One region of the Methylovirgula sp. 4M-Z18 genome, then DNA from elsewhere that is predicted to be linked to it. Evidence: predicted binding sites of a transcription regulator. Region 1 holds the regulator's gene; each other region holds the start of a gene.
The links. The regulator PhoB, encoded in region 1, activates phosphate uptake and scavenging genes when phosphate is short. The targets are predictions, from matches to a motif close to TGTCATNNANCTGTCAT.
Positions count from the first base shown of each region.

Region 2: a site for PhoB is predicted at 3,017-3,033, ahead of V9T28_RS00915 (Orn/Lys/Arg family decarboxylase). Genes of this name have one in related genera too.
Region 3: a site for PhoB is predicted at 4,504-4,520, ahead of V9T28_RS17590 (DapH/DapD/GlmU-related protein). Genes of this name have one in related genera too.

Region 1 covers NZ_CP149574.1:486,850-493,976, reverse strand. The annotation lists gene recF (DNA replication/repair protein RecF) at 1-208, shown strand, start outside; gene V9T28_RS02260 (sensor domain-containing diguanylate cyclase) at 504-1,916, shown strand; gene arfB (alternative ribosome rescue aminoacyl-tRNA hydrolase ArfB) at 1,948-2,370, opposite strand; gene V9T28_RS02250 (cytochrome c) at 2,506-2,865, opposite strand; gene phoB (phosphate regulon transcriptional regulator PhoB) at 3,136-3,879, opposite strand; gene phoU (phosphate signaling complex protein PhoU) at 3,892-4,602, opposite strand; gene pstB (phosphate ABC transporter ATP-binding protein PstB) at 4,616-5,413, opposite strand; gene pstA (phosphate ABC transporter permease PstA) at 5,418-6,257, opposite strand; gene pstC (phosphate ABC transporter permease subunit PstC) at 6,259-7,127, opposite strand, start outside.
Region 2 covers NZ_CP149574.1:213,265-220,391, reverse strand. The annotation lists partial or broken gene V9T28_RS00930 (IS5/IS1182 family transposase) at 1-93, shown strand, start outside; gene V9T28_RS00925 (hypothetical protein) at 232-1,065, opposite strand; gene V9T28_RS00920 (GGDEF domain-containing protein) at 1,604-2,737, shown strand; gene V9T28_RS00915 (Orn/Lys/Arg family decarboxylase) at 3,076-5,445, shown strand; gene V9T28_RS00910 (GNAT family N-acetyltransferase) at 5,461-6,009, shown strand; gene V9T28_RS00905 (helix-turn-helix domain-containing protein) at 6,162-7,127, opposite strand, start outside.
Region 3 covers NZ_CP149574.1:3,813,437-3,820,563, reverse strand. The annotation lists gene V9T28_RS17610 (LysR family transcriptional regulator) at 121-1,014, shown strand; gene V9T28_RS17605 (SDR family oxidoreductase) at 1,064-1,960, opposite strand; gene V9T28_RS17600 (helix-turn-helix transcriptional regulator) at 2,055-2,900, shown strand; gene V9T28_RS17595 (aldo/keto reductase) at 2,927-3,763, shown strand; gene V9T28_RS17590 (DapH/DapD/GlmU-related protein) at 3,792-4,442, opposite strand; gene V9T28_RS17585 (TetR/AcrR family transcriptional regulator) at 4,580-5,203, shown strand; gene V9T28_RS17580 (NAD(P)-dependent oxidoreductase) at 5,257-6,138, shown strand; gene V9T28_RS17575 (LysR family transcriptional regulator) at 6,148-7,053, opposite strand.

The DNA of each region.
Region 1 (7,127 bases):
GGCGATGAGCGACATTGCGCCGCTGATCCTGCTCGACGAGATCGCCGCCCATTTCGATCCCCTGCGCCGCGCGGCGCTCTATGCCGCGCTCGGTGACATCGGCGGCCAAGTCTGGCTCACCGGCGCTGATCCCGCCGCCTTCGCCGATTTGGCCGGCCGCGCCGAAATGCTGCAGGTGGCGGGCGGCACGGTGCGGCCGTTGGGCTGAACGACGGCCACACACACAAATATTGACGAAAATCGAAAGCGCAGCGACAATCAGGCCGCGATTGTCTGGGGGGCGGCGAGAGCGGGAATTTTCAGACCTCTTGGTCAATTGATTTTGGAATCGGCAAGCTTGGCTTCCATAATATTCTCCACATTTGTTGGTGTTGGCGCGTCCGGCTTTTGGGCGCGACAGATCCGGCTTTGCCTCTCACGGCGCTTGCAGGGAGTAGATGCATAATTTGGACTCTCTCAACTCATCCTCGTCATCGCGCAGCTTTGGAAGCGACGACGCCAATATGTTCGAACTTGCACCGGTTTCGCTCTGGCTCGAAGATTATACTGAGCTGAAAGCACTGTTCGACGGGTGGCGACGCGCCGGCATTGCTGATTTGCGCGCTTATCTGGGCGAAGATTTCGATCGTGTCAGGCTGTGCGCCAGCAAGTTGAAGGTCGTCAAGGTCAACGCCAAGACCTTGGCGCTTTACGAGGTCGCCAATCTGGACGAACTCGTCGCCAATCTCGGCCGTATCTTTCGCGACGACATGCTGCTGACCCATCTCGAAGAGCTCGTCCAACTCTGGGACGGCAAGACGCTGTTCGCCAGCGATACGGTCAATTACACCATGTCGGGCCGCCGTCTCGACATTCAGCTCAAGGGCTCGATCCTGCCCGGACACGAAGAGAGCTGGAGCCGCGTCCTCGTCGCCATTGACGATGTGACCGACCGCGAGACGGCACGGCGCAAACTCAGTGTCAGCGAAGATTACGCCCACGGTCTGCTGCAGCATTCTCCGGTCTCGCTTTGGGTCGAGGATTTCAGCCGGGTCAAGCAATTGATCGACGAGGTACGCGAGCGCGGCATCATCGATTTTCGCGTCTTCACCGATGTTCATCCCGAATTCGTGCAGCGCTGCATGAGCGAAATCCGGGTGATCGACGTCAACCGTCGCACGCTCGAACTGTTCGGCGCACCGAGCAAGCAAGTGCTGCTGCAACGGCTCGGCGACATCTTTCGCGACGGCATGGCACAACCCTTTCGCGAGCAATTGATCGATTTATGGGACGGCAAGCTGTTCCAGCAGCGCGAGGTGGTCAATTACGCGCTCGACGGCACGGAGCTGTATTTCCTGATGCAATTTTCCGTACTGCCCGGCCGCGAACACAATTGGTCGCTGGTGCAGGTCGCGTTGACCGACATCACCGCGCGGAAAAAGGCGGAGGCCTATCTCGAATTCCTCGGCAAGCACGATGTTTTGACCAAGCTTTATAATCGCTCCTTCTATGTCGACGAGATCAATCGCCTTGAGCGCAAAGGCCCCTGGCCGGTGACAATCATCATCGCCGATCTCAACGGTTTGAAGAGCTCCAACGATCACCATGGCCATGGCGTCGGCGACGAATTGCTGCGCCGCGCCGGCGAGGTTCTCGCGCAAGTCGTCGAGAAGTCCGGCTGCGCCGCGCGCATCGGCGGCGACGAATTCGCCATTATCATGCCCGGCGCGGACGAGCACGCCGGCGAAGCGATGATGAACGACGTGCATCGCCTGGCCGAACTGAACAACCAGTTCCACGGCGCAACGCCGCTCTCCTTCTCGATGGGCGCTGCGACGAGTCGCCGCGGCGAGCGACTCGACGCGGTCGCCCGCCGCGCCGATGCCGAAATGTATGACGCCAAGCGCCGATACTATGAGGAGAGATATCGCGGTTGATGCGCCGGCGCGGAGGCCGAGCGAGAGACAGCTAATCGCCGGACGGCTTGCTGCGCCGCAATTGTTTCACGCCCGAGCGTTTCGCCTTGCCGTCCAATCGGCGCAGCTTCGAGGCGTAAGTCGGCTTGGTCGGCCGCCGCGGCTTTGGCGCGACGGAAGCTTCCTCGATCATCGCGGCAAGGCGCTGCATCACATCGACCTTATTGCGCTCCTGACTGCGATGCGCGTCGGCGGTCAGGACGATGACGCCGTCCAAGGTCAAGCGCCGCCCGGCGATACGGGTGAGACGCGCCTTGACCGCGTCGCTCAACGAGGGACTCCGCGCCAAATCGAAACGCAATTGCACCGCCGTCGCGAGCTTGTTCACATTCTGCCCGCCGGGACCGGAGGCGCGAATGAAGCTCAAGGCCACCTCGTCATCTTCGAGACTGATATGGTCGGTGATGCGGATCATAACCTTTCATACAGGTAACCGCCCGATCCTGTCTAAAGCATTTTGCGATTCTTTCAGAAGCGCAAAATTGCTCTACTTGTTTGTTATGTCGCATTTTCTTAACCGAAAAGTCGCGCAACTTTTCTGGAAAATGCTCTAATCGCGATATTTGTCGTGGCAGGAAGAACAATTGTCCATCACCGGCGCATAGGCTGCCTTGAACTTAGCAGCGCTGTCGAGTTGGCCGAGGGCGGCCTTCGCATCGCTCTGGAAAGCGGTGAACCGCCTTTTGAGATCCTCGGATTCGGCACTCGTCGAGAGATGCGATTTGATGTCGTCAGAATCGGCAATATAGGCCTGCAACAATTTGCGCACTGTTGCCGCGTCATAAGGTTCGCTACCGCTCACCATGGCCTTAGCAGCATTGGTCGGACTGCGCCACGCCTTCATGATCCCCTTGAAACCGGCGGCATAGGCGACCGATATCGTCAGCAGCAACACCAAACCAACACTCATTCCGCGCTTCATCGACTCATGTCTCCCAAAGTGGGCTGCAGTTTTTCCGCCTCTCATGGTCAAAAATATGGCGGACATCGGGCAAAATGCAGGGCAATCGAGATGGAAGACACGAGCCAGGCGCACCGCTCTTGACGAGCGTATTCCGGCTCGCACGGAGCGTCGCGGAGGTCAAAACCATGTGGAAAACGCCGGCGCCGCAACCCGCGCGCCAGCAACGGGCGAGACTACGGCCCGCGCCGGCCTGTCGTAGCTAGGTGCGTTGGCCCGTCAATTCTTGCCGAAGGTCTCGTCGAAAGAATAACCGGCGCCGCGTACGGTACGGATCGGATCCCGCTCCTTGCCGCGCGACAAGACCTTGCGCAGCCGGCCGACATGGACGTCCACGGTGCGCTCGTCGATATCGATCGCCATCCCCCAGACGCCGTCGAGCAATTGCGCGCGCGAGAACACCCGGCCCGGCTTCTCCATCAGATATTCCAGGAGGCGAAATTCGGTCGGGCCCAGATGCACGTCCCGCGAGCCGCGGCGCACGCGGCGCATATCGCGGTCGAGCTGCAAATCCCCCGCGGCTAGCAGGCTCGCCACCCGCTCGGGCCGCGAGCGGCGCAAGAGCGAGCGCACCCGCGCCATAAGTTCGGGCACCGAGAACGGCTTGACCACGTAATCATCGGCGCCGATGGAGAGGCCGCGGACCCGTTCACCCTCTTCGCCGCGCGCCGTCAGCATGATCACCGGCAGCGTCTTCGTGACATCGCGCGCACGCAGGCGACGGCAGATTTCCAAGCCCGAAATACCCGGCAACATCCAGTCGAGAATGACCAGGTCCGGCGGCGCCTCGATGAGGCGCAACTCGGCCTCGTCGCCGCGCTCGACATGTTCGACCGCAAAGCCTTCCGCTTCGAGATTGTAGCTGAGCAGCAGCGCGAGCGGCGCTTCGTCCTCGACCACGAGCACCCGCGGCGCGGCGCTGGCGGGTCCCGATTTCGCGTTTTCGATGCGAATGTCGTTCATATTGTCTCAGTCCTATCCAGCCTGAAGCGGTGCGTTCGGGGTGCCCTTCGGGCGGTCCATCGGCAAAGTATCGCCGGTCACCAGATAAAAGACGGTCTCGGCAATATTGGTGCAATGGTCGCCGATGCGCTCGATGTTCTTCGAGCAGAACAGAAGATGCGTGCACAAGGTGATGTTGCGCGGATCTTCCATCATGAAGGTGAGAAGATCGCGGAAGATCGAGTTTTCCAGAGCGTCGATTTCGGCATCGCGCTCCCACACGGCGCGGGCTGCGACCGTGTCACGTGCGGCATAGGCGTCGAGCACGTCCTTGAGCAATATCGCGGCAAGTTCGGCCATGTGACGCAGACCGACCAGCGCGCCCGGCATGCGGATGCCATTGTCGTTGGCGATCTTCATCGTGCGCTTGGCAATGTTCTTGGCGAGATCGCCAATGCGCTCCAGATCGCCGGAGACGCGAATCGCGGCGACGATGGCCCGCAAATCGACGGCCATCGGCTGGCGGCGCGCGATGATGGAGACAGCGCTCTCCTCAATCTGTCGTTGCAGCAGATCGAGCCGCGGATCGGTTTCGACCACCCGCTGCGCCAAGGTCACATTCAACTCGGTCAGCGCGTCAACCGCGTCCGACAGCATTTTTTCGGCAATGCCGCCCATCTCGGCGATCTGGCGGCCGAGCGTCTCCAGTTCGGAATCGAAAGACTTGACGATATGTTCGTTCATGGAAGGCTCCAACTCAGCCGAAGCGGCCGGTGATGTAGTCTTGCGTGCGCTTCTGGCGCGGCGCCGTAAAGATCTGGTCGGTGTCGCCGAACTCGACGAGTTCGCCCAAATACATGAAGGCGGTCTTCGTCGAGACGCGCGCCGCCTGCTGCATCGAATGGGTGACGATGGCGATCGTATAGGTCTCGCGCAATTCGTCGATCAGCTCCTCGACCTTCGAGGTCGAGATCGGATCGAGCGCCGAGCACGGTTCGTCGAAGAGAATGACATCCGGCTTGATCGCGACCGTGCGCGCAATGCACAGACGCTGTTGCTGACCGCCTGACAACGACAGACCGCTGGCGTGCAGCTTGTTCTTCACCTCTTCCCACAGGGCTGCGCCGCGCAACGCGTTCTCGACGCGCCCGTCCATCTCGCTCTTGGGCAGCTTCTCGTAGAGGCGGATGCCGAAGGCGATATTGTCGTAGATCGACATCGGGAAAGGTGTCGGCTTCTGGAACACCATGCCGACGCGGGCGCGCAGCAGGTTGAGATCCATGCCGGGGCTCAGGATATTCTCGCCATCCAGCAGCAGCTCGCCGTCGGCGCGCTGATTGGGATAAAGATCGTACATCCGGTTGAAGATGCGCAATAGAGTCGACTTGCCGCAGCCGGACGGACCGATCAGCGCCGTCACCTTGTTGGTGCCGAGTTCCAGGTTGACGTCCTTGAGCGCCTTGTTCGCCCCGTAATAGAAGCTCAGATTGCGGGCGATGACCTTGGCATTGGAGGCCTGTGTCGCAGCATTCGGCATTTGGCTGAGATCGTTCATGAGATTACCTCTTAGCGCCAACAGTGCGCGCAATAATGTTGAGCGCGAGCACGGTCAAAGTGATGAGAAGGGCGCCGGCCCAGGCGAGATGCTGCCAATTGGTCGACGGCGAACCGACGAAAGCGGTGATCGTCGTCGGCAGGTTCGGCATGGCGCCGTTGAACACGTTGATGTTCCAGAAATTGTTGTTCTGGGCGGTGAACAGCAGCGGCGCGGTTTCGCCGGCAATGCGCGCCAGCGCCAGAAGCAGGCCGGTGATGATGCCGGAACGGGCCGCGCGGTAGGTGATCGCGCGCGTCACATGTGCGCGCGGCATGCCCATGGCGGACGCGGCCTCGCGCAACTGATTGGGCACCAGCAGCAACATGTTTTCAGTCGTCCGGATAACGACGGGAATGACGATGATGGCCAGCGCTATCGCACCGGCGAGGCCGGACGCTCCGCCCATCGGCACGACCACGAAGCTGTAGACGAACAGGCCGATGATGATCGACGGCGCGCTGAGCAGAATATCGTTGATGAAGCGCACCACCGAGGTCAGCCGCGTGTAGCGGCCGTATTCCACCATATAGGTCCCGGCAAGCAACCCGATCGGCGCGCCGACCACGATGCCGACAACCGTCATGATGATCGAACCGACGATCGGATTGAGCAGACCGCCTTGGGTGTCGGCAGCAGGGGTCATCTGCGTGAAGGTCGCAATGCCGAGGCTCGAGAAGCCGTTCCAAAACAGCATCAGCAAAATCGCCGCAAGGAACGTCAGACCGAACACCATGGCAGCGAGGCACAGACCGAGGATGATGCGATTCTTGCGCTTGCGCGCAGCATAACCGGCGGGCTCCATGTCAAGCTCCCAATTTGCGCTCGCCGCGGGCCAGCATGTAGCGCGCCGCGGTCAAGACGAAGAATACGAGGACGAACAGGATGAGGCCGGAATAGAGCAGCGCCGACTGGTGCAGGCCGTCGCTCTCGGCAAATTCGTTGGCAATCAACGAGGAGATCGTCACGCCGGCGCTGAAGATCGAGCCGGTGACTTTGGATTCGTTGCCGACGATGAAGGTGACGGCCATGGTTTCGCCAAGCGCGCGGCCAAGCGCCAGCATCACGCCACCGATCAAGCCGACACGCGTATAGGGAATGACCACGTTGCGCATCACCTCCCACGTCGTGCAGCCGATGCCGTAGGCGGCTTCCTTGAGCACCGGAGGCACGGTCGCGAAGACGTCGCACGAGACGGCAGTGATGAAGGGCAGGATCATGATGGCGAGCACAAAACCGGCATTGAAAAGGTTCTGGTTGGAGATCGGCTCGGCAAAAACGACGTTCAGCAACGGGATATGTGAAAAGACCGCGACGATCGAGGGCTCAACAGAGGTCGCCAGGAATGGCGCCAGATAGAACATGCCCCACATGCCGTAGATGATCGAAGGGATGCCGGCGAGCAACTCGATGGCCGTGCTGATCGGGCGGCGAAGCCATAAGGGGCACAATTCGGTCAGGAACACGGCGATGCCCAGCCCCACCGGCACGGCGATCAGCATGGCAATCACCGACGTGACCATCGTCCCATAGAGCGGCGCCAGAACCCCCATCACCGGATGCGGCTTGGCATGCACCGCCCAGCGCGTCGTCTCGAAGAAGCCGACGCCGAAGGCCACCATAGCCGGCCAAGCGGCAATGATCAGCGATAGGATGATGCCGCCCATCACGAGCA
Region 2 (7,127 bases), 270 kb from region 1:
CAGGTCGAGGGTGCCATCGGGTGTAATGTACTCAACCGCATGCTGGCATGCGCCCGTCCGAAATCCGCTTGCCGGATCGTGAAGTTTGCATAGGCGACATCATCAAAGACCAAATCGTGCCCAGCAGCGCACCCGTACAACAACGCCCTGTGTCGTAGGCCATCACGACGATATCGTGCTGGCGGTAACAGCCGGGCAGTCATGCCTAGCAGACCAAGTCAGCTCAGCAACTTACGCCTCACCCCCATCAACGTCTGGGAATATATACGGCGTGGAAGAATTGGCATTGCATCGCTGTCTATCCGCTTCGCCCTCGATAGATCCCTGCTTCGCCCACCTCTTGATCCCGAAATCCGGCGGATAGGGGCGACTGCCCGGCTTGAGCGCCATCGATTTCAAATCCCTATCACCACGGGCAATCGCGTCGCGCTTCTTGTTGTCATACATGTCGATGACCATGTCCATTTGTCCGATGGAGGCTTTGGCTGCGCAAACATGGAAGCGCGCCAACATGTAATGCGCAGCCGCCGCAAGGCTTGAGTCCAACGACGCTCCCGGCTGGGCGCGCCGCTTGCCTACCAACACCTTGTTCCAGGCGATACAAGCTTCGCCGCAGCAGCGATTCTCATCGCCGCCGAGCGTCGCATATTCGGTACCTTTGTCGCCATTCTTGATGGCTGCTCGTGCCTGATCCAGGGCCTTGATTATTTCGGCACGCACCTCGCTGTCCACGAGCCTCGTACATCCGAGAAACACGCGGCCATCATTCACCTGGTTGTCGTCGTTCAGGCCAAAATCACTAATCTCGCGCTTCTCAATAACCGTTACAGCGAATTTCAGGCGTCGCCACGAAATGTCACCAAGACGTCCCTGGTTTTGAATGAGATTGGCCGCGGAGATGAGTTTCGCGCGATCGAGGCCGCTCAGTTCATCCAAAACAGGCAGCATATCGAACATCGCCAGGCGGAAAAGCGGCGTTAGTACCGGCGCCCAATCTTCGAATACCCAGGCTTTCTTGACTTCTATAACGGCATCACGAAATTGCTTGCGATCAATTTCACCCATGGTGAGCCTCCAGAATACCAGATCGGTGAGACAAAAACCGGCTTGCTTGCGTGTTGCGCCAATCCATCGACCCAGGAGCGTTGCGCCCAGACGCAGCATCGCGGCGTTGAAATGATTTGAGCGTGCGTGCCTCGACAGCCGCAAACTGCCGCTCCCCCGCGGCAGTCGTCACGCTAATCGGCATCACTATCTCATTGAGTTTTCAAATGCGGCACTTCCAAGTTGTACTCGCGACAAAAGTGACCGTCTATTCGTCTCTTTTGGGGGGGCGTCATGACCGGACTTGACCCGGTCTCCACGTCTTTACCGAACTCCGGGTGCAGGAAGAAAGAAAGAGGCTCCTTTACATTTTGTTAATCTCAGTTCGCAGCCCCGGCAGCGGGCGGCGGCATTGACCGCAGGCGATGCGGTTCGGTTACGCACCGACAATTCCGCAGCCCACAAGGTCCAAAATTCAGAGAATTTTTTTGCAAAATGTGAGATTGTTCACAAAATGCCCTCCTTTGATTCCGCCTGGTCTCCTGAGGAAATGCCACGGATGCAGGACACGCAAACGAACAGCGCCGCTGCAAAAAAGATCGATCCCGCTGCCGCCGACGTCACGGACCGTTCTGGCCGGTACGCTTCCGCGATGGCGGAATTGGTCGGCGTCGTGCAGGAACTCTCCCTGGCCCGCGACCTTGCCGGGGTCATGGCCATCGTGCGGCGCGCGGCGCGGGACCTGACTGGCGCGGACGGCGCCACTTTCGTCCTGAAAGATGGGGACGAATGCTACTACGCCGAGGAAAATGCCATCAGCCCGCTCTGGAAGGGCTCCCGCTTTCCGCTGGAGACCTGCGTCAGCGGCTGGGTCATGATGAACCGGCAATCCACGGTGATTGAGAACATATTTCAGGATCCGCGCGTTCCGGTCGATGCCTATCGCCCGACCTTCGTGCGCAGCATGGCCATGGTTCCGATCCGCACGCGCGATCCCCTTGGCGCAATCGGCAATTATTGGGCCAAAGTTTACCGCCCGCCGGCGGAGCAGATCGCCATTCTGCAGGCGCTGGCCGACACGACCGCCGTCGCCATGGAACATGTGCAATTGTTCGCCGAGTTGGAACAACGGGTGGACCACCGGACGGCTGAATTGGCCGAAGCCAATCGCCAACTGCACCACGAAGTGCAGGAACGCAAGAAGGCGGAGGAAGAGGTCCGCCGCCTTTCCCTGACCGACGACCTGACGGGACTGCACAACCGGCGCGGGTTCATGACGTTCGGCGAACACGATTTCCGCGTCGCGGCCCGGTCGCGGCAGCCGGTCATGATGCTGTTTGCGGATTTGGACGGTCTCAAGCGCGTGAACGACACGTTCGGGCACCAGGCCGGGGACCGGCTGATCAGAGGTGGCGCGAGAGCGCTCAGAGCCAGCTTCCGCGCGACCGACACCGTCGCCCGCCTGGGCGGGGACGAATTCGCCGTGCTGGTGACGAATTACGAAGGCGGGATCGAACAGCTGCGCAGCCGCCTGCAGGCGAATATCGAACGGATCAGCCGGGAAGAGAATATCGATTTGGCGATGAGCATCGGGATCGTCGCGTGCACCTGGGACGGCGTGCACTCGTTCGAAGGGTTGTTGCAGAGAGCGGACGAAGTTATGTATCTCGAAAAGAACAAGAAAAAACTTTAGGGTCTGGCCGAGCCGAGATCACGACGTCAATCAGCGCGCTGTTCGCCGCGGAACGTCATCCCGCTTCAAAGATCTGTGGCATAATAATCAGCGCCACGCCGTTGCCTCCGATGTCGCGGCAATGTAGCAAGCGGTCTTCGAATCAGCGTCAGGAACATGTCCGCTTCGCGCCCACCCTATCCACTTGCGATCGCTTCGCCTCCGAAGCAGACGTTGCAATACGCGGCTGCGGCGCCGTTCCCCGCATCGAGCCCAATGTTGCTCCCTCCTGCGGCAACTTGTCGTCTAATTGTCACAAAACTCGCCAACTAATCACGGCCAACATCTACGGGGCCAGCATGGACTACTTCAGGCGCTTTACCTTTCTGTTCGCGACACCAAACTTCGAGGCCGACGATCTCGAAGGGATCCGGTACAACCAGATCATCGAAGAAATCGAGCGGTCGGGCTTCGAGGTCGTCAAGGCCCGCAAGCTCGAAGACGCCGAAATTGCGGTCAAGACCGACGCCGCCATCGGCTGCATGGTGGTCGACTGGGGCAAGAAGGGGCTGGAAGGCAAGACAGCTTCGCTGATCAATCTCATGCGACGGCGCGGCCTCGACTTCCCGATCCTTCTGCTGATCCGGCGCAAGCGCTTCGAGGACGTGCCGGTCGAGGTGCTCGACTTCATCGACGGCTACATCTTCCTGTCGGAAGAAACGCCGCCCTTCATTGCCAAGAGCCTGATCAGCCGGCTGAAGCAATATGCCGAGACGCTGAAGACGCCGTTCTTCGGCGCGCTGGTCGATTATGCCGAGGAAGGCAACCATCTGTGGACCTGCCCGGGCCACAACGGCGGCGTGTTCTACAGCCGCAGCCCGATCGGCCGCGTCTTCATGGAGCATCTGGGCGAGTCCGTCTTCCGCGACGACCTCGACAATTCGGTGCTCGATTTGGGCGACCTTTTGACCCATGAAGGGCCAGCCCTGAAGGCGCAGAAGGAAGCGGCACAGATCTTCGGCGCGGAAAAGACCTATTTCGTCCTGAACGGCACTTCGACTTCCAACAAGGTGGTGCTCGCCGCGTTGGTCACCGACGACGACCTCGTGCTGTTCGACCGCAACAATCATAAGGCCGCGCATCACGGCGCGCTGCTGATCTCCGGCGGCATTCCGATCTATATCCCGACGGCCCGCAATGCTTGGGGCCTCATCGGCCCGATGCGCTGGGACACGTTCGACGAGACGGCCCTGCGCGAGCGCATCCGCACCAATCCCCTCGTCAAGGACCCGGACGCCTGGAAGAAGCCGCGCCCGTTCCGCGTCGCCGTCGTCGAGCAATGCACCTATGACGGGACGATCCACAATGCGCAGATGATCCTCGATCGCATCGGACACCTGTGCGAATATATCCTGTTCGACGAAGCTTGGGCCGGCTTCATGAAATTCCACCCGCTCTATGCGGGTCGCTTCGCGATGGGTCTCTCGAACCTCGGGCCCGATTCGCCGGGCATTATCGCGACCCAATCGACGCACAAGCAATTGGCCAGCTTCTCGCAAGCGTCGCAGATTCACATCAAGGACCGGCATATCAAGGGCCAGAAGCGCCGCGTCGAGCACCGGCGCTTCAACGAGAGCTTCATGCAATATGCCTCGACCTCGCCGTTCTATCCGCTGTTCGCGTCGCTCGACGTCGGCGCGCAGATGATGAAGGGGCGCTCCGGCGAAGTGCTGTGGGACGATACGATCCGGCTCGGCATCGAATTGCGCAAGAAGATCCGGGCCGTCCGCCGCGAATTCGAGGAGCGCGAGACCCGGCCCGAGCGGCGCTGGTTCTTCGAGCCCTTCGTGCCGGACCGGGTGACGATTTCGGACGCCTCGCACGAAGGCGCGGTCCACGACGTCGCCTGGGAGATGGTTGCAACCGACCAGCTTGCGAGCAATCCGACCTATTGGCAATTCGCGCCCGACGCGGGTTGGCACGGCTTCACCCAGATGGAGCCGGGCTTCGCCATGACCGACCCCAACAAGCTGACCCTGCTGACGCCGGGCTTCGATCGCGAGACCGGCACCTATGCCGACCACGGCATCCCCGCCCCGGTCGTCGCCCAGTTCCTGCGCGAGAACCGGATCGTCGCCGAAAAGAACGACCTCAACTCGCTCCTGTTCCTGCTGACGCCGGGCGTCGAGGCCAGCAAGGCCGGCACGCTGATCAGCGGGCTCGTCGCGTTCAAGAAGCTGCACGACGACAATGCGTTGCTGGAAGAGGCGATCCCAGAATTCTATCGGCGCCGGCCGGGTCGTTATGCCGGCGTGCGGTTGCGCGATCTGTGCGGCGACATGCACCGCTTCTTCCGCGATCACGACATCAGCGGCCTGCAGGCCAGGCAGTTTTCGGCCGAGCACCTGCCGGAAATGGCGATGTCGCCGCATGATGCGGCGCGCTGCCTCGTGCGCAACGACGTCGATTATCTGCCGATCGACGCCATTGCGGGCCGTATCGCCGCGACGCCCTTCGTCGTCTATCCGCCCGGCATCGCCACCATCGTCCCTGGCGAGCGGATCACCGATCGGGCGAAACCGATGATCGCCTATCTGCAGATGTTCGAAGCGTGCTTCAACACGTTCCCCGGCTTCGACGTGGAAATCCAGGGCCTCTATCGCGAGACCGATTCGACTGGAAAGGTGCGATTGTTTACTTACGTCGTCAGCGAACAAATACAGGGTTGAGGATCGCGACGACAAATGGACACCGAACTACCTATCCTCATCCGCCCCTCGCGGGATACCGATGTCGAGCCGATGCTCGCCATCTATCGCCACCATATCCGCCGCGGCATCGAAGCCCATGTCGCGGACATGGGGGCGCCGCAACCAGACGACCTGCGCGACCGGCGCAAGAACCTGCGCGACCGCAAGCTGCCGCATCTCGTGGCGACCCGCGGCGGTATGGTCGTCGGCTATGCTTATGTCGTGTTGTTCCGCAAACGCCCGGCCTACCGGTTCACGGTGAAGCACTCGATCTATGTGCATCACGACCACTTGGGGCGCGGCGTCGGAAGGTTGCTGATGCAGGAACTGATCGGCGCCTGCGCCGCCGCCGGATTCCGGCAAATGATCGGCTATATCGATGCCGAGAACAAGGCGTCGCTGGGGCTGCACGAAAGCTTCGGCTTCGCCCGGGTCGGGCTCCTGCCGGGCGTGGCCTATCGCTACGGCAAATGGTCGGACAGCGTCATGGTCCAGCGCTCGCTCGGCCCCGGCGCGACCTCACCGATCGGGCCGAACGTGTAGAGCATCTTCTTAACCGAAAAGTCGCGCAACTTTTCTGGAAAATGCTCTAACTACGCGGCCACATGCGGCGCGCCGATCAGCGGGCCCGCCTCGAGTGCATTCACGCGCAGGGTGCGGTTTTGATTATTTTTGCTGGAGCGGATCTGTTCAACTCAAATCGCCTCCACTTGCTCATCAGCGGCCTGTATCTCCTCACTGCCGGCGCTGATGAGATAAGCATGGAAATGATGCGGAAAAATGCGAATAACTTTTCCAGATTTGCCTTCGTGTGGCCCTGCGACTACCCGCAGATCTACGCCTTCGCGAAAGCGGAGCTTATCTAACGCTGCCTGCTCTAGCGCCCGCTTCCAAATGGCCTCATGCCGCACATATTCATCCGACCCCCATCCAAACAACGCCCGTGATATTATCCATGATCGCCGCAAAGGTTCGACGGCGGCGGCGGCCTGCCCATCGTTCAATAAAGTTTCGCCCACAGAGCAAAGCCTCTGCATGTCCGCATGTAGCTTTTCATCATCAAAAGTATAAGAAAAATCGACCCAGTCGGAGATGTACCCCTCGGGACTCCGCACGCAAAATTCCATTCGACGCCATGAAACTGGACCATCTACCTCAGTACTGGCCGCAAGTTCCAGATAATCGCCGAAACAAATGTTTGGTTGCTGCCAAATATTGCTGGCGTCCGGAGCACCGTTAGTCGGGGCACCTTTGACACGATGCGCAATTGTAACACCCGGGGCAAAGTGGCTACCCGTGAAAATCAAACCCGCGTGATAACCTCGATGGAGTCCACCTTCGCTATACGCGAGTAGCGACCATGTTACCCGATCCAAAATAGGCTTATGCCGCATGCTGCAATGATAGCCGCGAAGAGCAATCTCAGTGGCGTTATGAAAAGGAACTCGGCCGGGCTGTTTTGGCACTAATGTTGTCCTAACAACATGTAGCCATCGGATGTCGCGAGCGGCTACTATGTTGAGCATCGCCTGCGAAGCCTCTGCTTGTTTACTCAAAGATATCAATTGCTCTTGGAGGTGTTCTCTCTCTGTTTGCAGGCGACGGCACTCCTCGACCAATTTCCTGATCGTTACCTCGTCTGGAACAGGCATCGGCTTGGA
Region 3 (7,127 bases), 1.5 Mb from region 1:
TTCGGCCTTGCCGGGCCGTCTGCGCTGAATATTGGACGACTATGATTCAATAACAATCCATGGTTATGTGCCTTCTCTGTCTACGAATTGGCGACAATAGCGAGTCGGAGCTGAATCGGCATGGACAAGGTCAATAGCCTGCGGGCCTTCGTAAAAGTCGTCGAAACGGGCAGTTTTTCGGAAGCGGCGCGCCAGCTTCGATTGTCGCGCTCCGCCGTCAGCAAATATGTGGCGGAGCTTGAGGAGAGCCTCGGTGTCCGGCTGCTCAACCGCACCACGCGCCATGCGAGCCCGAACGAAAACGGCCAGACGTATTTTGAACGGGCGCTCGCGATTTTGTCGGAGCTCGATGCCGCGGATGCGGCGGTGTCTCAGGCGCAAGCCGTTCCGCGCGGACTTCTGCGCGTGAATGCGCCGATGTCCTTCGGGACTCTCAAGCTCGGCCCGGTGATTGCGAAATTCATGGAACTTTATCCGCAGATTCAGCTCCATCTTGTGCTGGCCGACGAATTGGTCGACCCCGTTCAGGACGGCTTCGACGTCACATTACGGATTGCGGAACTGGAATCCTCCAGCCTGATCGCGCGCAAGATTCTGCCCATCGATCGTGTCATCTGCGCCTCGCCTGATTATCTCGCGCGGCATGGAACGCCCGCCCATCCGCGCGATCTGCGCGAGCATGCCGCTCTCACCTATGGCCTTCTGCTGACCGGCAACCAATGGAAACTCACCGGCGCAGACGGGGATCATTGGATCCATCCCGTCTGGTCGTTGTGCGTGAACAATGCGGAAGTGCTGCGCGATGCGGCGATCGGCGGACGCGGCATCGCGCTCATTCCGACATTCATTGGCGAAGCCGCCCTGAAAAGCGGCGCGCTGCAGACCGTTCTAAACGATTATCATGCACCGCCGCTGACCCTCTACGCCATTTATCCGTCCACGAGGCATCTGTCGGTCAAAGTGCGCCTGTTCATCGACTTTCTGGTCGAACGGTTTGGCGCGCGTGCCCGATAGCCGCGTATTTGCGATTCTATCGGGCGATCCGAGTCATTATCGGAGCATCTTAGGCGTCGGCGACGCGCAATTGTTCAAGGTCGGTGATCAACCCCGGCCCGGCCGGCTCCCATCCCAGCTTTTGCCGCGTCTGTGCGCTCGAGGCGGGCATGTCGTGCCCCGCAAACATGGCGAGCCAGCCGAAAATGGTTTGCGCCTCGTCTGGCGCGATGGACCTGACCGGCAGCTTCAAGCGCTGACCAATGGCTTCGGCAATCTCGCGCATCGGCACGCCTTCTTCCGCGACCGCATGATACTTTGCGTTTGGCTCAGCCTTTTCGATCGCCAGCCTGTAGAGGCGGGCGACGTCGAGAACATGCGCCGCAGGCCAGCGATTGAGTCCGTCGCCGATGTACGCGCACACGCCCTTTTCGCGATACATCTTGATCGCCGGCGTGATGAGCCCCTGCGTGACCGGGTCGTGAACTTGCGGGAGGCGCACCATCGACACATTCACGCCGTTCGCGGCGACTGCAGCGGCGGCCTCCTCCGAGATTGCGCGGGGATGCGTGTCGCTGCCGACGGTCGCATTGTCTTCCTTGGCCGGTTGACCCGGGACAGTGTTGGCGATCGGGGTCCCGGAGGTCACGATCAAGGGCCGATCGGAGCCGGCAAGAGCCGCGCCGAGCGCCTTGATCACGCGGCGATCATCCTCGCAATTCGCGACGAATCGCGAGAAATCGTGGTTGAAGGCGAGGTGAATGACGCCGTCCGCTTGGGCCGCTCCCACCTTGAGGCTGTCCAGGTCTTCGATTGATCCATGATAGACTTCGGCGCCGGTAGCTGCCAGTGCCGCGGCCTTGTCGGTCGAACGGCAGAGGCCGAGAACCTGATGGCCGGCCGCAATCAATTCCTTCACGACGTTCGAGCCGATATTTCCCGTCGCGCCGGTAACAAATACACGCATGGGCAAAGTCTCCTTCATTTCCTGGGAGACAAATGTCGATCTTTACGATATCCTGGTAAAGTAGTGACATTATCATATTATAATTGCTAATACGATGAACGAGCCTTTCAGCCACGACAACCTGCTCGGGACCTATCTGAAGGACCGTCGGGCAAAGCTCGATCCGGCGGCGCTTGGCTTTTCGCAAGAGCGCCGCCGGACCCCTGGCCTGCGCCGCGAAGAGGTGGCGCAGCGGGCCAATATCAGCGCGACGTGGTACACGTGGCTCGAGCAAGGCCGCGGCGGGGCGCCTTCGGCCGATGTGCTCGACCGGATCGCCCGGGCGCTGATGCTGACGGATGTCGAGCGCGAGCATCTTTACCTGCTCGGCCTGGGGCATCCGCCGGAGGCACGCTACAGAAGAGACGAAGGCGTGACACCCCGGCTGCAACGGGTGCTCGACGCGCTCGACCCAAGCCCCGCCCTCATCCGGACCGCCATATGGGATGTCGTCGCCTGGAACCGGGCGGCGACCGTGATGCTGACCGATTACGGCGCGCTGCCGCCGGAGCAGCGCAATGTCCTGCGCTTCATCTTCCTCGATCCGCGTGTCCGCGCCGCGCAATACGATTGGGAGAGCGTGGCGCGCTTCGTGGTCGGTGCGTTCCGGGTCGACGCGGCCCGCGCCGGAGCCGCGGCGGAGGTGGAGCCGCTCGTCGCCGAACTTTGCCGGCTCAGCCCAGAGTTCAAGGCGATGTGGGGCGACAATGACGTGCGCAGCCATGGCGAGGGTGTCAAGCACATCCGGCACCCGGTTCTCGGCCCGCTCGCCTTCGAATATTCGGCCTTCGCCGTCGATGGCCGGCCCGATCTGACGATGGTGGTCCATAATCCAGTGGCGCCGGACGACGCCGATCGAATCAGATCGCTCATGGCCACGCGGGAAACTGCGTCCGCGTAAGTGGAGTGAAACTTTTGGAGCGACGTATGACGACAGTTCCGACGACAAAGCTGCCTGACGGTTCGACCATGCCGGTCTTCGGCCTCGGCACTTGGAACATGGGCGAGGCGGCCTCGGCAGCGGCAGCGGAAGTCGCGGCCTTGCGGGCTGGCCTCGATCTTGGCGTCACGCTCATCGACACCGCCGAAATGTACGGCAGCGGCGGCGCCGAGCGGGTGGTGGGAGAGGCGATCGCGGGGCGCCGCGATCAGGCCTATCTCGTCAGCAAGGTGTTGCCGTCGAATGCGGGCCATCGGCAGACCATCCGCGCCTGTGAGGGCAGTTTGAAGCGGCTCGGGACGGACCGGCTCGATCTCTATCTGCTGCATTGGCGCGGCGGGACGCCTTTGGCCGAGACCATCGCCGCATTCGAGGATCTGCAGCGGGATGGCAAGATTCTGCGCTGGGGCGTCTCCAATTTCGATGTCGACGATCTGCGGGAGATGGAAACACTCAGCGCCGGATGCCAGGCCAATCAAGTGCTCTACAATCTTGCGCGGCGCGGCATCGAATATGATCTCATCGGCATGTGCCAGGAGCGCTCCATGCCCATCATGGCCTATTCGCCGATCGAACAAGGCGCGCTGACGCGCGACAAGGTGCTTGAGGCCATCGCCCGCGACCATGACGCGACGCCGGCGCAGATCGCGCTGGCGTGGGTGCTGGAAAGGCCCGGTGTCATCGCGATCCCAAAGACCAGCCATCCCGCACGTGTGGCGGAGAATCTGGGGGCCTTGGCTGTCCGACTCACTGATGCTGACAAAGCCAAGCTGGACGCAGCCTTCCCGCCGCCACGCCGCAAACGGGGGTTGGAGATGATCTGAACGGCGTGTGCCGCGTGGACGCGACAGCTCAGTCGACGGCGGCCGTTTCGGGCGCCCATCGCGCACAAAAGGCTTCGATATTCGTCGATTGGAAATCCGGTAATCGCGCGAGGATCGTTTCGAACGGCCAATCCCACCACGCGATACGCGCGAGCTGTGCCGCCACATCACGGGGGAATCTTTCGCGGATCTGTCGTGCCGGGACGCCGCCGACGATCGTGTAAGGCTCGACGTCGCGGCTGACCACCGCGCCTGCCGCCAGAATGGCGCCATGCCCCACCGTTACGCCGGGCAGCACGATCACGCCGTGACCGATCCAGACATCGTGGCCGATGATCACGCGATCCTCGCGCCGGTTGTGAAAAAAGCTGTGATCGCGCTGCGCCGTCGCCGAATAATATTCGGGACAATAGGTGAAGCGGTGCAGCGACGGGCGATCGATGGGATGGTTCGGTGCGCCGATGCGGACCTGTGCGGCGATCGCGCAGAACCGCCCGATCTGCGCATCGGCGATCATGCAGCGTGGGCCGAGATAGGAAAAATCGCCGAGCTCCGAATATTCGATCGCCGTGTCGTCGAGAATCTCGCAGCAACGGCCGATCTGCGTGTCGCGAAGCTGAACGCTCGGCGCAATGATTGTTTCGCTGATTTTCGGCCGCGCCTGCCGCGTTTCGCCCATTTGATGATCCTTTCGCACTTCGGTGTTTTCGAGAGAAAAGACGCAATCTATCACTGCGTGTATGACGGCCATATCACGCCGAAGCCTCCGGCAATTCGCCGCCTTGATTAGGAAACGATCATTTCCTATAGTGCGGCATGGCGAAGCCGGCACGACAAACTGCATCTTTATCCCGAAGCCCTGGGCGGCCGCGCGAATTCGATGTTGCGAAGGCGCTCGACAAGGCCACGAAGGTCTTTTCCGAGCGCGGCTTTCACGGCACTTCGATCGCCGACCTCACGCACGCGATGAATCTTGCACAGGGAAGCATTTACAAGGCGTTCGAGGATAAACGTGGATTGTTTCTCGCGGCCTTGCAGCGCTACCGGGCGACGCGGGCCGAGAAGTTGCGCAAAGTCATCGGTGCCGAAGGCTCCGGTCTTGCACAATTGCGGCGGGCGCTCGGCTTTTACGTCCAATCATCGCACGGCGAAGAAGGGCGGCGGGGATGTCTCGTCGTGACGGGAGCGACAGAACTATCGGCTTTCTCCCGCGACATGGCTCGGGATGTTGCGGCGGCATTCGATCGGAACGAAGCGTTGCTTATGGAACTCGTCCGCCGCGGCCAGAAAGACGGGTCAATCGCCGCCCATATCGACGCACGCGCCGCCGCACGCATGATGCTTTGCCTGACGCAGGGCATGCGCGTCGTGGGTAAGACCGGCCGGACTCGCGCTGACATGCAGGCGGTGGTGGATCTCGCTCTCACGGCGATCATGTAATTCTGTTCCTAATTCGGAACTGATCATTTCCAAAAATACGGAGTGTTATCATGTTGAACGTTGGATTTTTGGGTCTCGGCACGATGGGTAAGCCGATGGCCATGAATCTGCTCAAAGCGGGCTATCGATTGCAGGTGTGGAACCGGTCGCAAGATCCGGTCGCCGCGCTCCGCGCTGCGGGTGCGCAGGCCGCGGCGTCCGCGCGGGAGGCCGCGGAAAACGCGGACATCCTGATCTCCATGCTTGCCGACGATGCAGCGACGCGCATCGCGGTCCTTGATGGCGGCGTGCTGGACGCTTTGAAGCCCGGTGCGATCCACATCAATATGGCAACGGTTTCTGTCACCTTCGCCGACGAATGCGAACGCCTGCATCGAGAAAAAGGGATCGGCTATATCGCCGCTCCGGTGCTGGGGCGGGTCAATGTGGCCGAAGCCGGCCAGCTCAACATTCTCGCCGCTGGGGCGCCTGTGGATCTCGCGCGCGTGCAAGCATTGTTCGATGTGCTCGGCCAGAAAACCTGGCGCATCGGCGAGCGGCCAAGCCAGGCCAATGCGGTCAAGCTGGCGGTGAATTTCATGATCGGCAGCGCCATCGGCACGATGGCCGAGGCGGCTACGCTTGCGCGCGGTTTCGGCGTCGCCAAGGCCGATTTCATCGATCTCGTCACATCCACGGCTTTCGCCATGCCGGTCTATAAGGGCTATGGCGGTGCCATGGCGGCGGAACGGTTCGAGCCGGCCGGTTTCAAACTGTCGCTCGGCGCCAAGGACATCAAGCTCGCGCTCGAAGCGGCCGAAACGGTAAACGTTCCGCTGCCGCTCGCCAGCGTGCTGCGCGACAATCACCTCGACGCTCTGGCCCATGGCGAGGGCCATCTCGATTGGGCTGCTGTCTCGCGGGTTGCCGGTCGGCGGGCCGCGCAAGAGTCCTGATTTACTTCGCTATTCAATGCGCCCCTTTTCGGCGAGGAAATCGAGAAGGGCCCTGACGCGCGAGGGCAGCAAGCCGCCTTGGCCGACATGAATGGCGTGAAAAGCTTCGCGATCGCCGGGGTTCAAATCTTCCAGCACTGGCACGAGACGCCCTGCGGCAATGTCGTCGCGAATGGTGAACGCGGCCAGCCGCGCCAGGCCGCAACCGCTGAGGGCGAGGTGGCGCAGAGCCTCGCCATCGCTCGCCTGCATCCGGCCCGTGGCCGGGACAAGGATTGCTTCATCGCCCTGTCGCAGCGGCCAGCCGTCTACGATGCGGGTGTAGCCGAAGCCCAGGCGATTGTGCGTTTCGAGATCGTCGATTGTTTTCGGTTCGCCGAAGCGCGCGAGATAGGCCGGCGCGGCGACGATTGTCAGCGCCGTTTCGCCGAGTTTGCGCGCAACCAGGCTTGAGCTTTTCAACGGTCCGGCGCGGATGGCCACATCCGTCCGTGCGGCGAGCAGATCGACAACCATGTCCGTCTGAACGAGATCGAGCGTGATCCTCGGATAACGCGCCAAAAACTCCGGCAGGATCGGCGCGAGAATATGTGTCGCATAGGACGCGCTGGTGTTGACCCGGATGCGTCCGACCGGCCGCTCGCCCGCTCCTGCGCCGCGCTCGGCATCCTCGATATCGGCCAAAATGCGCGTCGCCCGTTCGTAGAAGGCGCTGCCCTCGGCGGTGAGTTGGAAGGCGCGGGTCGAGCGATTGACGAGCCGCGCGCCGAGCCGGGTCTCCAGTCGCGCGACGAGCTTGCTCACGGCGGATGGCGTCATGTGCGAGCGTCTCGCCGCGGCCGAAAAACCGCCTTGCTCGACCACCCGGACGAAGATTTCCATCTCGCCGGAGCGATTGATCTCGATGCGCGCCATTCGATAGTTCAATTCATATGTGATGTTCTAATCGGCATACTACATCACATAGATGGCGCGGTCTATCTCCTGCC